4 regions of the Anaerobacillus sp. QJM3NY_17 genome follow, and region 1 is predicted to be linked to each of the others. Evidence: predicted binding sites of a transcription regulator. Region 1 holds the regulator's gene; each other region holds the start of a gene.
The links. Region 1 encodes LexA, which represses DNA repair genes until DNA is damaged. Its sites were predicted from a motif close to CGAACATATGTTCG; they were not measured.
Positions count from the first base shown of each region.

Region 2: AC0VYV_RS22625 (YolD-like family protein) is a predicted target of LexA. The motif match lies at 2,378-2,391, and genes of this name have one in related genera.
Region 3: AC0VYV_RS18625 (YhjD family protein) is a predicted target of LexA. The motif match lies at 2,784-2,797, and genes of this name have one in related genera.
Region 4: AC0VYV_RS22450 (YolD-like family protein) is a predicted target of LexA. The motif match lies at 2,524-2,537, and genes of this name have one in related genera.

Region 1 covers NZ_CM149685.1:1,952,499-1,956,716, forward strand. The annotation lists gene AC0VYV_RS10375 (hypothetical protein) at 178-1,467, shown strand; gene lexA (transcriptional repressor LexA) at 1,718-2,341, opposite strand; gene yneA (cell division suppressor protein YneA) at 2,493-2,813, shown strand; gene AC0VYV_RS10390 (YneB family resolvase-like protein) at 2,817-3,467, shown strand; gene AC0VYV_RS10395 (DUF896 domain-containing protein) at 3,534-3,770, shown strand; gene AC0VYV_RS10400 (HesB/YadR/YfhF family protein) at 3,888-4,175, shown strand.
Region 2 covers NZ_JBWBVD010000002.1:55,440-59,657, reverse strand. The annotation lists gene AC0VYV_RS22635 (hypothetical protein) at 1-1,661, shown strand, start outside; gene AC0VYV_RS22630 (hypothetical protein) at 1,735-2,100, opposite strand; gene AC0VYV_RS22625 (YolD-like family protein) at 2,432-2,671, shown strand; gene AC0VYV_RS22620 (helix-turn-helix transcriptional regulator) at 2,774-3,370, opposite strand; gene AC0VYV_RS22615 (YkvA family protein) at 3,537-3,959, shown strand; gene AC0VYV_RS22610 (DUF2325 domain-containing protein) at 4,218-4,218, shown strand, end outside.
Region 3 covers NZ_CM149685.1:3,584,452-3,588,669, reverse strand. The annotation lists gene whiA (DNA-binding protein WhiA) at 1-847, shown strand, start outside; gene AC0VYV_RS18635 (HPr family phosphocarrier protein) at 1,170-1,424, shown strand; gene clpP (ATP-dependent Clp endopeptidase proteolytic subunit ClpP) at 1,631-2,215, opposite strand; gene AC0VYV_RS18625 (YhjD family protein) at 2,380-2,766, opposite strand; tRNA gene AC0VYV_RS18620 (tRNA-Arg) at 3,069-3,147, shown strand; gene AC0VYV_RS18615 (hypothetical protein) at 3,310-3,591, opposite strand; gene rpoN (RNA polymerase factor sigma-54) at 3,784-4,218, shown strand, end outside.
Region 4 covers NZ_JBWBVD010000002.1:19,193-23,410, reverse strand. The annotation lists gene AC0VYV_RS22460 (ArdC family protein) at 1-539, opposite strand, end outside; gene AC0VYV_RS22455 (JAB domain-containing protein) at 1,395-1,931, opposite strand; gene AC0VYV_RS22450 (YolD-like family protein) at 2,564-2,890, shown strand; gene AC0VYV_RS22445 (hypothetical protein) at 3,000-3,608, shown strand; gene AC0VYV_RS22440 (hypothetical protein) at 4,137-4,218, opposite strand, start outside.

The DNA of each region.
Region 1 (4,218 bases):
TATGTCGAAAGATGCAGAGAAAACGTCACGGTTTTCTTTAACATAAGTATGTTATCCATACATGATCCACTTCGAATGATTCATTTTTGATCAGAATACTTGTAATAGTTTGAAAAATACAACCTCATATCTCTAAAATAGAAGATAGTTCAACTAGAAGAGGAGGAAAAAAGACATATGAAATCCAGGAAATGGAAATATGGAATTGCGCTTTTTATTGTAGGGATATTAACTTTCGGTTTCTTACCGTTAACTGGAAGTGCCAAAGGTGATTGCTTTAACACTGATGCGGCGCTAACACCAGAGGAGCAGCGAATGGAAGACGGTGCCCCAATCCCACAGCAAATTATGGATAAGGCGGAGTTTACAGTTTTTGCGGATGAATTTAAGGAGGATTTGTGCAAAGCGAAAAGTGTAAAAAAAGCAGAGAAAGTGATCGAAAAGCATGGTGAGAAGCTGTGGGAGACGGCTGTTGCTCGAGCTCAGGGAGAACGAAATGATTTAGGGGAACTAGATCGTTATGATGATCGCCCGCTTTATTGGACTCGATTACATATGACTGCTGCCCTCAGGCAATGGGAACCTTCATATACAGTAACGGAGAAAAAGCAAGAAGAACTGATGAAGAAACTAGAGTACACGTCAAGGGGAATTACTTCTATTGATTTTCCAAAAGGGAAGAAAGTTAAGCGTATTTTAGTAAGCGGATTTGATCCATACCGTTTAGAACAGGAATTTAGGAGATCAAACCCTTCTGGCGCTGCAGCGCTTCAGATGGATGGGAAAGTCGTTTTGACGGAAGAAGGTCCAGCTTTTATTCAAGCAGCGAATTTTCCGGTACGATGGGATGATTTTGATGAAGGAATCGTTGAAGATACTTTTGGACCTTACCTGGTTAATAGTAAAGAGCAGGTGGATCTCATGATGACAATCAGTCAAGGTGGTCCAAAAGCTATGACCATCGAAGGGTTTGCCGGGAGATGGCGCACAGGGGTTGGAAACACTCTTGAAGATCGCTCAGAAGTTATTCCGACAGTGAGCAATTGGCCGATGCCTGAAAAACTGCCGGAATTTATTGAAACAACGCTTCCTTACAAGGAAATGATTGCAGCCAATACTGGACCATGGCCGGTAGAAAGAGGCGATGAAGTATGCGAATGGCTCGCACCAGAATATCGTGATAAACCGTATGAGTGCTATGAAGGGGGTCCGACTGAAGGATCAAAAGCTCGTAAAGGAGGAGGCGGAAGCTACTTATCGAATGAAAGTCAGTACCGATCCAATCGCGTGCGAATTGGGATAGGAGCTTATGATATTCCGGGTGGACACCTTCACGTAGCCGCTCAGGAGTACTATCCTGAAGATCCTTCCGTTTATATCACTGATGAGTTCCAAAAGTTCCGTCAGGCGACAGTAGATCAAACAGTTGAATTAGTTATAGCGGCTTCAGAGGCTGCTGAAAAGTAACCGTTTAAGAATTATGTTAGAAGTATACAAAACCGCCCTTTATTTAAATGAAGGGCGGTTTTGTATAGCCTTTAAGAGTTAAAAGTAGGTAGGTGAGGTTGGTTGTAATGTAAAGCTACACCCCTATGCTCTTCAAACTGCGATCATTTACACAGACGGAGGGGTTAATAAATAAAAGAAGAGAAGAAGCTCGTATTGATATAGCCCAGAAAGCTTATATAACATAAAAAAAGAAGCGCACGCAGCGCTTCTAGTGAATGGAGCGAAAGACCCCAATTACTTTACCAAGAATAGAAACGGAATCAAGAATGATCGGTTCCATCGATGAGTTTTCCGGTTGAAGTCGGAAGTAGTTGCTTTCTTTAAAGAATCGTTTAACAGTTGCTTCAGCTTCATCTGTCATCGCGACAACAATATCACCGTTATTTGCAGTTGGTTGTTGCTTCACAATAACCATATCACCGTTATAAATACCAGCTTCGATCATACTATCCCCTTCAATCACTAGAATAAAGGTATGTTCTTCATCCTGTGCAAACTGTTCTGGAAGCGGGAAGTATTCTTCTACATTTTCAATGGCAGTGATGGGTTGACCAGCAGTTACTTTACCAATGACGGGAACGTTTACAGTATGTTGCCGAGGAATATCGATCGTTTCATCAAGACCAAGCACTTCGATGGCTCTTGGTTTTGTTGGGTCTCGTCTGATATACCCTTTTTTCTCGAGTCTTGCCAGGTGGCCATGGACAGTGGAGCTTGAAGCAAGTCCAACAGCTTCGCCAATTTCTCTTACGGAGGGTGGATAACCCTTTTGCTTAACTTCGACTTTAATAAAGTCCAGAATGTCCTGCTGACGCTTTGATAGTTTCATAATATCTGGCACCTCGTTCCAATCTATCTATTTGTTAGTAGTATACCAGAATTTTTGTTCGCATACAAACATAAGTTCGAAGAAATTAGTTGACACGAACAGAGGTTCTGATATACTAAAAACAGAACAAATATTCGCATATGGGGTGATTGGGATGAGAAAGCAAGCTGGGGGCTTGTCTGGAGTTGATTTTCTTGTCATTATATCTTTTGTAGCTGTGTTAATTATTGTGTTTCTATCTTTGCGAACAGCTGCAGCTGAGGAGTATGATCGTTATACAACGGTACAATTGGAGCAGGGAGATACTGTTTTAGAAATTGCGGAAGAATACCGTACTGCTCATGAGTTGTCTGATCGGAAGTTCGTCAGTTGGGTTGAAGAAGTGAATAGCATTGATGCAAACCGAATTACAGCAGGAGATACTCTCATCATCCCTGTTGAAGCGAACGCTACCGCACTTGGGGGTAAAGAATAAAGTATGAACGCCGTTATTTATTGTCGGGTAAGCACAAAGAAAGAAGCACAGGAGTCTTCTCTTGCCAGGCAAAAAGAAGAACTACAACGATTTGCATCACAGTCAGGTTTTATTATACAGCGCTTGATAGAAGAAAAGCACAGCGGGTATGACATTGATCGTGATGGCATACTTGAGGTGCTTGACTTATTGAAAGAGGGGCATGTTGAGGCATTGCTCATTCAAGATGAAACAAGACTTGGGAGAGGGAATGCAAAGATCGCTCTTCTACATGCCGTCCATAAATATGGAGGGACGATTTATACAGTGAATCAAAACGGAGAACTTCAATTGTCGGAATCTGATTCGATGGTTCTTGAGATCGTTAGTATCGTTGAAGAATTTCAGCGCAAGCTTCATAATCTGAAAATTAAACGTGGAATGGACAAGGCGGTTAAAGAAGGCTATCGACCACAGCGAAACCTCAGCCATCAAAATCAAGGTGGGCGTGAGCGGGTGGAAGTTCCAATCGAAGAAATTGTTAATCTACGAAACCGTGGTCTTACGTTTAATGAGATAGCTGCAACGCTTAAAGGATTTGGACATCACGCTTCGAAAGCAACGGTACATAGACGTTATCAGGAATATGTTGACGAGCAGAACGAGAAGCACTAAACTTGTCTATGTTCAAAACATGCGTTAGCATGTGAGATACAAGTTTCAGTAAAGGAGCTATTTTACATGCCTTTTGAAGATAAACTCCAAAGAATTAACGAGCTATCTCGTAAAGCAAAAGAGTCATCATTAACAGAAGATGAGAAAAAAGAACAGAAAAAGCTACGTAAGGAATATTTAGCAAATTTCCGTTCTTCTTTCAAAAACCAACTTCATTCTATAAAAGTTGTGGATGAAGAAGGCACAGATGTAACACCTGAAAAGCTTAAGGAAAGCAAGAAAAACCGTCGCTTTCTTCAGTAGAAAATAGCCTAATTTTGCGAAAAGCAAAATTAGGCTATTTTTATGGTTGCAATTTTTCAAATATTCGTTATACTGTACTATAACAAGATGTACTAATACAAAACGGAGAGGGCGGATATGATGTTTGTTGTAACTGATTCTGCAGCTGAGTTTTACAAAAATGAAATGGAACTTGGTAACGGTGATTGCCTGAGGTTATTCGTACGCTACGCAGGGAGTGGAGACAGCGGAGGTTTTTCTCTTGGGGTCATGTCTGATAAGCCTTCATATGATGATTATAAGCAAGAAATTGGAGGAGTTACGTACTTCGTTCGACCGGACGATCAATGGTTTGTTGATCGAATGAAGCTTGATTATGATGAGAGATCCGGCGGTGTTCTTTGTGACTTGCCGAGTATGGCATAGCATTCTAAAGACCTGTACTATAACATATATGTTATAGTACAGG
Region 2 (4,218 bases), on a different replicon from region 1:
TAACAAAAAATATCATTGAAAACATTACAGACTTAGAAATTGATCATATTATCTCAGTAGATACTTATAAAGATAAGAATAAGTTGAAAATGTATGATTTACCAATTGATTTTGATATAGACGGTTTGGAAAATTTAAGGCCCGTATTACGAGCTTGGAATAGAGAAAAAAGTAATCAAGAGCTACCTTCTGAACAGGTGAATTTAAATTTAATGAAAGCAAAAAAAGTAAAGAAAAAAGTAGAAAAAGAGATTATAAAATTTCACGAAGAAAAAAAATACGCCTTAAAAATTGAGTCTGTTAAAGACGCTCTAATAAATAAAGGAATAACGTTTGAAGATTTTATGGACCAAATAAATGATTACCAAGTAGTCTTCGGAAATGAGGTAAGCTTAAGAACCGACGATATTTTTGTTAACACTATTGTGGTCAACTCTCACTCCGTAAGAGTAATGGCTTATTTACCTGGAATTGAGGAGAGAGAAGGAAGTTGTCTATTTACTTTTAATAGCTTTTATTTGCGGCAAGTAAACATTACACTTTCCCATAAGGAAATACTAAAAACATTTTATAAAGGCTATAAAACTCCATTAAATTTACTATTAAGACCCTATATTTGGGAGAACACCTTAGAAAGCGAATATCAAACTTATAAAGTAACTATTGGTGGTTGTTTATTTAATCTAGATAAAAATGAGGTCGATGATTTAATAAGAGCAATTGATATTTTTATTGAAAAATACATTGAGGCGATAGAAATTGTGGAGAAAAAACTAGAATCCAGATCTTTTTACCCGACCCAACATGATTTGAATAGTTATAAACTCATTTGTATTTCTACGGATTTATTGAAAAAAATCATGTCATACACCAAAGAACATGATTACTTTCACGGAAAGAGTGAGTGGCATATTTTCGATTACGCTAGAAATATGATAAAAGTGTACAAAAACGGACAGCACCGATGCTTTATTAAATTTTCACCAGAAGATCAAGGAATATATGGAGGGTTTGAATCTCCAAGCGACGTGTGGCTAGTTTGGGAATTCATGAGTTCATCAAAGGATCATTTATGGAGTGTTCAAGAAACCTACAGTTGGCTTATAGAGGAATTAATACCAGCTGTTGAAGCTTACTTTGCTCCATCTTCAAAAAGCACTATTTTTAATAGAGATAAAAATAAAATTGAAATTCCTTATTCAATTCACACTAGAAATGATAAGTACTATGACATTAACAAACAAGTCGATATAGATACACTGATAGATATTTGTGAAAACATTCAAAGTAGATACTCTATACAACAAGGAATATTTATGAGGCAAAATGAATTCCTTCAAATTTTTGATGCTATTTTATTACTAGTAAAAATATGTCCAAAACCAGATTATACCTACATTGCTTCAAAACTAAGCTTAGAAGATACAAACAATAAGGAGGACTTATTGTTACAAATAACTGAATTAAGGGAAACGGAAAAAAATAATAAGGTGACAACCGGAAATCTTGATTTGCTTTTTAGAGTAATTATTGTGCTGTTAAGGGACTCCTCACATAAAATTACTAAAAATGAAATATCAAACTTAGTAAATTTGATCGAAAATCCTATAAATAATTACAATACTGAAAAGTTAGTAGAGTCGCAATATCAAGAAGTTTGATTGAGCATAATATAAAGTCATCAACCGATGGGTGTAAAACATGAAATCGGCTGATCCGATAAAATGATGATTATTAAAGTTCTCGTAATATATAATAACTGCTCTTTTTTAGTTGCGTAAATTCGTAATGAGATAAATAACGATGGTGTGCAACCTTATTGCGAAGAGGATAGAGCATACCTAAATGATGGGACAATTGAGAAGTGAAATTGAATAATGGGTAACTTCGAAGATAATATACTTCATATTGGAAAAAAGTGAGCTCAAGAAAAGACTTAGGGGGAGAAGGCATGTTGAATAATTTCGGGGCTTTCGTAAACCACTTAGTACCATAAGCAGCTTTCATTGCTTGTTCAATTGTTGATCGAACATAGTTTTCAACTTCGTACAGCAGCATATACGCTTGCATCATTCTATTTTTTTCTGATGAAGTCAGCAATCTTTCACCTCCTAGCTACTTTATAATTAGCTATTCAATGAAAAAGTCCTGCTCTCTAAAACTATTCCTGCCGTTTTAACAGATAAGCCAGTACTGCAACCAAAAGTAAGCCAGCATTGATCAACAGGTTTAAATAATCTAGAATCGAGGCGTTCATCTCCTCCTTCTTATATTGGAGTTTAATAGTCTAGCATGACCTCATTCAAGAGACAAGTACATTTACGATCGTACATATCTGAAAATAACCTAATGGCTGTTTATATTTAACATTGATACAGGAACATAAGTTCGTATATGATGGAGGTATAGACAAATAGAGGACGGGATAGCGATGAGTATTAATGAGGATTTGACCTTTCAACCGGGAGTGCTTGCTGAGATTTATACAGCGATGGAATTTGCAATGGAAGTAGGCATGACATATAACTTAGAAGATACAACCTCCTTTATACAAGGAGAAATTCATTACTTGGATTGCATCTCTCAACATATAAGAGTAATTGACCACAATTATTGTGTGCAGTACATTCCACTAGCTAGTATTATCTCCATTATGCCTATTAAAAAATAAGGTGAAATACACTTTAAGCATGAACTAAGAAATAAGCTAATTGTTTTTATATGAAAAAACACTACAACCCCTCGTCATATATTGACGGGGGTTTTGTGTTAACTACCATACTTCAAATTCTTCTTGTTCCCCTTTATCAAGCGCAATACCAAAGGATTCAATATCCAATGCCTCAAGGTTAAAGCATTTTAATAACTCATCGTAATTATCTTGCATAAGGTTTCTCACAATCTCAATAATCCTTTTCGCCTTATCCTGATCCCACTTTATGCTTTCTTTTAAAATACCTATAGATGCCCCTTTCAAACCTTTGAAACCAACTTTCAAACCCGTTGAAATGAGGGTTCCAATTCCCGGTACGAACTGACCCAGCTTTAACGTAATGCTTTTACTGAGATTTGTAGTCGATATGGAAGTGGCTTCCTGAAGATCGGTCATTAGTGCTCCCAATTGGTCAATTTGTTGGTACCCATCTGAAGAAATTCCGTCTAGTTTCCTCATTCTTTTCTGTATCTCAACAGCAACAGATCCAAATAACGCAAACGCCAGCGCTTTTGACAACTTTGTAGGATCTTGTTCAATTTTTACAATGGTAGGCCGACTAACCCCCATCATTTTCGCTAAATCATCCTGCGTTAGATTAAGTATCTTTCTTATTTCCGAAACTTGTCCACCAAGCATCAATAAATAAACGTTCATGTCATCACCTCAAAATAATTTTATCATAAAGTTAAATAGATGACAAAATATAAATAAAAATACTTTATGTAAAAATATTGACATTAAGTAAATATAGTTATATATTGTAATTAGTTAATCATCATGAACGGCACAATAACAAAAAAATAAAATGGGAGAGATTAAAATGACGAAAAAGAAAAATCTAAACAAAAAGGATTATGAGAAGGGCTACTTGAAATTCATGCCAAAGGCCAAGGAATATCTTAAGAACCCACGTAAGGCTAACAAGCTTTGGAAAGAAGCTACTAGAAAAGCAGCAACGGATAAAGGGAAGTTAGAAGAGATTTGGGAAAATGTTCAATTGATATTCGATATGTTCAAATCATGGATAAATCGAGATTACAAAAGGATTCCGACTAAATCGATCAGCCTGATCATCGCTTCCCTGATTTATTTCGTGTCTCCAGTCGACCTGATACCTGACTTTATTGTAGGAATGGGATTATTTGATGATGCAGCAGTCATGGGATTTGTGATCCAACAAGTATCTAAGGATCTGGAAAGATTTAAAGAGTGGAAAGAAAACACCAGTGAGCCAACCATTTAAAAGTTCACCAATATTTTTCTAACAAGAGAGAGTGTGCTTATTTTTCTCAAAGCACTCTTTTTCTCATTTTTTACTTATATCCATAAATTTTACCCACAAGTTTCTATCTTTAAATATAAGTAGATTAAATTGTGTTTAAAGTCATCATCCATTTTTAATAAAGTAATTGAATTACTTTATTAAATAATTTAAAAATAAATTGACATAAATTAGATACTAAGGTATATTATAAATAACAAATCACTTCGGAGGTGTGTTA
Region 3 (4,218 bases), 1.6 Mb from region 1:
TGGATCGATCTCGTTTGGTAACAGACAGCTGATTCTAAACATTCCGACTGAACATGCTGCCATTGCAAGAAGAATTTATACGCTCATTAAGCGGATATACAACTTCGATGTTGAACTACTTGTCCGTAAAAAAATGAGGCTGAAGAAAAACAATGTATACATTGTCCGTGTCTCAGCCAAAGCAAGAGATCTCCTTGAAGATCTCGGTATAATGGATAACGCCTTTACGTTCACTAGAGTAATCTCAAAGGATTTTACCAAGAAGTCTTGTTGCAAACGTTCTTATCTAAGAGGAGCATTTCTTGCGGGGGGATCAATCAATCATCCTGAAACCTCTTATCATCTTGAGATCTTCTCAATGTACGAAGAGCATACGGAATCGCTTTGTAACTTAATGAATGAATTTGGATTAAATGCGAAAATGCTTGAGCGAAAGAAAGGGTATATCGTTTATATCAAAGAAGGCGAGAAGATTACGGAGTTCTTAAGTGTTGTCGGTGCCCATCAGGCGCTGCTCTATTTTGAGGATGTACGCATTATGAAAGACATGCGGAATTCTGTTAATCGAATCGTGAATTGCGAAACGGCTAATTTGAATAAAACGGTAGGCGCGGCTTTTCGACAGGTTGAGAATATTCGCTTCATCCAAAAGGAAGTTGGTTTAGAAATTCTTCCTGATAAGTTAAGAGAGATCGCTGAACTTCGCGTGAAGCATCAAGATGTTACACTGAAAGAACTCGGTGAGATGGTTACTGGAGGAGCTATTAGTAAATCAGGAATCAATCATAGATTACGAAAGATTGACCAGATTGCTGATAAGCTTCGTGATGGTAAACCGATCTCCTAAGCCTTTCGGACAAGTTAGAAAAAAGCTTCCACCTATAATGGTGGAAGGTTGTTTTCTAGCAGTACAATAGATAGCATGAATCTTCAAAGAAAAACCCTATTTTTCTTAATGAAAGCATTGGAAATAGCGTTTTTCTAAATTTTTCACCTTTCGAGATAGCGCTTACTTTTTTAGGTAATTTAACACTTTAGTAAATTTAAAATCGAGAGGCCACAAAACGAGCTATCATAGCTTTAGTTTGAAAGTGGCGAGTGCAAGGGAAACTGGTATAGCGCTTCTGGTGTTCTGATCGACTGTTTTAAATAAGGGGAGGAATGAACAAGTGATTCAAAAAGAAGTTGTGGTTACTTTGGATACAGGATTACAGGCACGTCCAGCAGCTCTGTTTGTACAGGAAGCAAACCGATTTAACTCGGATATCTTCCTTGAGAAGGACGGTAAAAAAGTTAATGCCAAAAGCATCATGGGCATCATGAGCCTTGCTGTTGGTACTGGTTCTTCTGTTATTTTAACTGTTGATGGTAATGATGAAGAAGATGCGATGTCTTCATTAATTGATTTTATTCAAAAAGATTAGCAAAACCTGGCTGTGTGCCAGGTTTTTGTTTTGCATTAAATTGTTAACGTTGCGAAACATTCTTAAGAGAATAGAGTTATAGAGAGTGGGATCATCCATTGTGGTTCATTGGCTGCTCAAATAGCAGATGGTTCAAAAACAACGCCTATTCTAAGAAAGAAAAAGCCTTTCCCTACATTGTTGGGAAAGGCTTTTTAGGGTCTATCTTATGCTTTCTTTTCCATTACTTCATCAATCAAGCCGTATTCTTTCGCTTCAGTCGCTTCCATGAAACGGTCACGATCTGTGTCGCGATCGATTGTTTCAAGTGGTTGACCTGTGCGCTCAGAAAGAATTTTGTTTAGCTTCTCGCGCATTTGGATGATGCGTTTTGCGTGAATTTCAATGTCAGAAGCCTGACCTTGAGTACCACCGAGCGGTTGGTGAATCATTACTTCACTGTTTGGTAGAGCATAGCGCTTACCAGGTTCACCAGCAGCAAGTAGGAAGGCACCCATTGAAGCAGCCATACCGATGCAGATTGTTGATACTTTTGGCTTAATGAATTGCATAGTATCGTAAATCGCCATACCTGCAGTGATTGAACCACCAGGGCTGTTGATATAAAGTGAGATGTCTTTATCTGGGTCTTCAGCAGCAAGGAAAAGAAGTTGTGCAACGACTGCGTTTGATACGTTGTCGTCAATTGCTGTTCCTAGCATAATAATACGGTCCTTAAGAAGACGAGAATAAATGTCGTACGCTCTCTCACCGCGGTTTGTTTGTTCAATTACCGTTGGAATTAAAACCATTTTAAATTCCTCCCTTATATTTGTGGAATATGTAGTTGCTGTATGTTCATCATACCTAAAAGGTCAGTATAGGTCAAATAAAGTGCTGTCCTATTTTTTAATCGATGAAAAGGGTTTGATTTTTCTTTAACCACATACACCCATTTTCCCCGCATCCCTTTATTTTAAACAGAGCGAATGTTCCTTTTTTTTAATCGATCGTCTGCTAAAAAGTAGGCTAAAATTCGTCTTTCTACCTGATTACGTATTTGAATGGAAGAATAGCGGTATGTTTGATTGTAACCTCGACAATATACTTTGCAAATCACAACATCTTCTTTCGTATCTTCTATATAGACGCGGATTCCTCTATCATGAAGCATTGCTTTTGCCCATTTTAAGTCAGAGGAGGCTAACGTTATAGCGGCATGAATTAGTTCCAGATAAGGGCGCGGAAGTTTCATTTTCGAATGGTTCACCCATTTCGTGTCAATTTCCAGCACTCTTTTCAGGTAAGGAAGTAAGAGGTAGTTTCTTAATGCCTTCGTTTCTTCTTTACTTAATTGGAACATGATCATCTCCACCTAACAGAACATATGTTTGGTATAACTTTACTATGAGACAGGTGAGACGTCAAGAACTGAAGCGATACCTTTTCTATGATATGAATGAAATGTTTGGATAATAGCTTTGGCCAATATTGTTAATATCTCACCGTTCACCAGAGCAAAAAAGCAACAGCGTTCATTAACATGGTATAGATAAAATGCTCTTATACACTATTGATTACTCATTGATCGTCACTTGGAAGCTATGAAATTCACCTTGCAAAAAAAGGGGGCATATCGTATAATAATCCTTGCGCTAATGAAGCGCGCCCGTAGCTCAGTCGGATAGAGCGGTGGTTTCCGGTACCGCGTCAGTCGGGGGTTCGAATCCCTCCGGGCGCACCAAATACATAATTCCAATCCCTTTCGCTAGTGTGAAGGGGATTTTTTTATGATAAATGTCATCTTTGTTCGCTTAGATCCAGGGAATGAATAGTATCCTTCATTTTGAACAGAAAAAAAAGAAGAGTAGAACTCGTCCACTCTTCTTGCGATCAGTCTTACCTTCTAACAGGGCTTATCTTTGTCATCGTCATGTCCTTTGCTGATTGCTCCACTCATCGTGTGTTTGAAGCCTGAGTGCATTCCAGTAGCGCATAGTCCAAGCCATAATCCTATAAAGAAGGCTTTTTTGAAGTCTTCCGGTTCAACATAAATGTGGCTCATTACAATTCCGATTCCAATGGAAAGAATCGGTAAGAACCTTACCGGAAAACCAAACACCTTAAAAAGGTGTACAACTCCAATGATGACTGGAAGCAAAGCAATTCCATATACAGCTAAATCCATGGCATTTGCCTCCTTTTTCTCTCTCTATAAGACAGTTTATGTAGAAATTTGACTAAGGGACGGGCTATTTCATCATTTTCTTTAAAAATGGTGTCAAAATCCCCTTTTAAAAAACAGAAAATTCTGGTCATTTTCATTTTTTTCATACCATAAAATGAAGCGATATAGTATGATGAAGGTGGAGGGATTGCGATGGAATTAGGATTGATACAAAAGCAGACAACGAAATTAGTCATGACAACCCAGTTGCATCAAGCGATTTCTATACTCCAATATTCTACGGTCGAATTACTGGAGTACGTGAAAGAACAGGCTCTTGAAAATCCATTAATTGAATTACACTCCCCTTCATGGGATGGTGGCGTTCGTTCTTCAAAACGCTCTTATGATACGGGGCTTAAAAAAGATCCACTCGAATACGCTGAAACAAGAAAAAGTTTGCATGATGAGTTACACGATCAGGCGAGGTGTCTACACTTTCCACGTAAAAGGGAAGCCGTTGTGCATTATTTAATTGATAATATTGATGAAAGTGGTTACTTAAGAATAAATGAGACGGAGGTAATGAATTACTTTGATGTCGAGCACTTTGAGATCACTGAAGCCATTAGAGAGATTCAATTACTT
Region 4 (4,218 bases), on a different replicon from region 1:
TGAAAAAGCGTCGAATAGAATTCTTCAGCCATTTCAAAATCCTTTAAAGGTGGAACGTTAATGCGATCAAAAGTGGGAGAATAAACGGCCTGTCCTGAATCAAATGTAAAATCTGGCGCGTTTAGATACCCTTTATAAATGGCTTCAGCTTCTACAATCGGATCATGATCAAACGTGGTTGCATCTCGTTTACTTTCTAAGCCCTCCACCTGCGTTTCAATATGAAAAACGCGATAGTAACGAAGGAAAGGAACTTTCTCTGTTTCCCCACTTTCGGGATCTTCTTTTTCAATCCACTTCCAAAAGACAACGATGTGTGAGCTTGCCCCCTTCTTCACCTTTCCTCCTGCTTCTTGTATTTGATTGAACGTCGCATATTTACCCGGTTCTAATAAAAAAGCGTTAATGCCTCGATAAGCTTTTTGCGTTTTCCAATTCACTGCCCCTCCGTTAATCCAGGGCTGCCGCCATGGAATAACGCCCTCCTCTAACTGCCGAATGATCTTTTCTGTTACGATCTCATAAACGTTTTTCTTCATTTCGTCCTTCCTCCTTTTGTTTTTCCTTTTGACTGAAGAACCGAGTCTGTCCCTCAAAAGGGAGAGTTTTTTCCCTTTTGACGTGGAGAACGAAAAGCGAGCATCTTCAGGCGGTCAAGGGATAAAAGCAGGAAGTTTTTTCAGTTGCGTAGCGTTCGTAGGAAAAAAGTTTTTGCGCCCCTTGAACGCCTGAGCCCTGACTTAGTGAGGAAAGGGAAGGTTCGGGTGTCCTTTCCTTTTCGAACTTTAGTCAGCTTGCGAGCTTTACGATTCGGAAGGCAAAAGGAAAAATGACCAATAAAAAAGCAGCCTCAAGGCTGCTTTCCTTCTGTCATGACGCTTTTGAATCCGTCATCGGCTCCTCGTAAAGAAATCACCAGGAACCTACGGACTGACCGAAAGCGACGTATGATTTCGGATCAGCCCGTCGTTATCGGGGATTTTAGAGGAGAGCGAGATGCCATAGGCTGTTTGCTAGCGTTTTGGGCTAGCTTATCAGCCTGTGAGCAGACCCTTGTGGTGACCCAACTAAATCCATAAAGAATGTAAATAACGCAATAAGTCCGGTAGTCTTTATAGACACGAATTAGAAATCAATGAAGGACAAACCAGATGAAGTAGAATAGATAAGAAATCCCCACTAAAAAAATCCCTTCTGAATTTAGAACAGATAAAAATAACCCTGACATGCCAAACCCCAGCAACACAAAAAAAGAGAAGGTTCCCCTTCTTCGAATAAGCAATCAACGGCTGCTTAAGCAGCCGACAAGCAGGCTCGATGCCTGCTTCCCTCAACAAAAGCGTAGCTTTTATCCATGCGAAACCGAGGCGACGAACTTTCGCCGCCTGGCGTGTCTACAAATGTCCCTTTTCTTTTAAGCTGTAATGGTCTCCGTTATGCGTGACAATCACGTGGTCTAACACGTCAATCCCAAGCAACTGACCGGCCTGGACAAGTCTCTTTGTGACGTTCAAATCTTCCATGCTTGGTGTCGGGTCGCCACTCGGATGCTGATGACTAAGCACGATAGAGGCTGCGTTATTTAAGATCGCAGTTTTAAACACTTCTCGCGCGTGAACGATGCTCGCATTGATGCTGCCAACGTGACACCGATGAGCCGCCTTCACCTGATTTTTCGTGTTCAAACAAAGGACCAAAAAGACTTCCCGGTCTTCATCACCAATCAGCGTCCCGGCAATATTCGCGGCGTCTTCCGGGGAACGTATCGCCCCAATCGCAAAAGGTGTCGGCACTTCTTGAACCACTTGTTTAATACGAATCACTTCAAAAATAGCATTAAGACCAATGCTCTTCTCTTCGGACGGTGTGTTCTTTTCTTCCTGTAACTCCCGTTTGAATTCCATGTCCTTCATTGAAACAAAAGCGTTCATAGATTTGTCCTCCTTTTTTGTTTTGCCAGGCGAGCGCTGATTCCCGAAAGGGTATTTTTTTGCCTTTTGGCACGTAGGACGCACAAATCGCCTCACCAGACGGTCAAGGGATTAGACCAACAGTTTTTGACGGCACCTGGTCAAAAAGTTTTGGGCCCCTTGACTGGCTGGTGATCCGTCTTAGGTTCAAACCGGGAAGAGATCGAGGCTCACCCGGATTGAGCCTTAGTCGGATGGCGCTTTTGTACGCTCCGCAGGGCAAAAGAAAAAAACACAAAAAAGGCAGCCCGTAGGCTGCCTTCCATGTCACTCTTCTCTTCGGCTCGTTCGGTCCGGCGCTTTGCGCAAAGAGACCAGGAACATACGGACTGTTAGCGACAGCTTACAGACCGTTGTTATCGGGCGCTTTAGGATAGAAGCGACACCTACAGCATGACAGAAAGCGTTTTGGGCTTTCTGATCAGGCTGTCAGTGCTGCCGCCCAGTATGTTTAACCATTTGTTTCTTTAGAAAAGATCCCTCGCCTTAAGGCTCGTAAATCACCATTAGAATAAATTGGAACCCCAAATTTGGATATACAACTTGAATAACGGGAATGAATGTTCGTATGATGAAGTAAGGAGATGATGAAAATGATCAATGATCGAGGAATGATGAAGTATCAGGGATTCTTTATGACGGAGCATAGTGAACTTTTAAAAGAAGCGAAAAAGGATTACTACAGAGTTGAAAAACCAACGATCAGCCAGGAGCAAATAGAGGAATTTGAAAGATTGATTTCCGAAAGTTTACAGTTTCATACCGAATTAGAAATCACAATCTGGAAAGACGGTTTTTTTGAAACGGAATTATGCCAGGTGAAAAAAGTAGATAACATTAATAGAAGGCTATATTTGCATAAAAAAGAAGGTAGAACGATCATTCAATTCCATGACATAGCTTCTGTTAAAAGTCTTTAAAACAACTTTATGATGGGGTGTTTCTTAAGAAAAGGTACAACTTTTCATGAAATTTATATGGACAATCTATGTAAAATAATGGAAAATATATGAAATAGGGGGGATTGATGTGGCTAGAGCTCGCAAAATGAGTAAGACTGAGTTTAGAAGCAAGGCGGTTTTTCTGATTGTTGTGTTTTCGTATGGTTTTTTTCGTTTGTTGAATTGGATTTATAACCAGTTTTTTTCGCTAGACCCGAGGATATCAGCTGCTTTGATTACAGGTGTATTTGTAGTTGTGGGAACTACACTATCGATTACAATTCCGAATTTTCATCAGAAGAAAAAAGCCATAGAAGAAGAGCATCGGAAGCAAAAAATACCTATGTATAAAGACTTTCTGGAGTTTCTATTCCGCGTCTTTATGGGGGCTAAGATGGGGAAACAACTGGGGCAAAAGGAAATTGTTCAGATGATGTCTAAATTCACTCAGGAGTTAATCCTTTGGGGTTCTGAAGATGTGATAGAGAAGTATCAGGAGTATCGAAAACATTTTCTGAATCGCAAAGAAGGCCAGAAGACAACGCAAGATGAAATGACGTTGCTTGAAGACCTCCTGTTAAAAATACGAGAGGATATGGGCCATGATAATACTAGAATAAAAAAGGGAGATATATTGGCTCTATTTATCAATGATATTGATAAATATTTCCCAAAAGAAGACGAATCTGCTTCCTGATTTAATTCATGTCCACAAACGCAGAAAGGTTCAAAAATGTTCCGGGAAGTATGCGGTGAACGACTAAACGATTCATAAACGAAAATGTCGTTCACAGAGTATGACACTGATATTTTCAAGACCATATAAGTATTTTAACGTTTCGTTTAGAGCAAAAACGAGAAATGACTGTGGCAGTCTTTTCCCTGAGTTTGTAGTATCTTCTCAAATACTAAATTGTGATCCTATTCAAACTGTAGCGCGAACACGCTATAGTTCTTTGTTGTTTTCGATCGTTAACAACTTGTTTACTTCATTATAGAAGTTCACAAAACAAATTGTCTAGATGGAAGTCTGACGTCTTATTTTGCTTTTGAGAAACGCACGAGATTGCATTTAGATTTCCGTTTTGCTAACTATTCCTTTCAAATGCAAAATTACTGGCTAGATGCAATGCTAAATTCCACCTAAAAATGACTCGTAAAAAAAGGAAAGGATCACTAACTGTTAACGTACTGTCAATAAAAATATGCTTCAAATCACCCCATTCTAATTTCCCCATTCATTTACATGAAATTCATGATGACTATAAGATAACTCTTCATGCAATATCATTTTTATTTGTTCGATT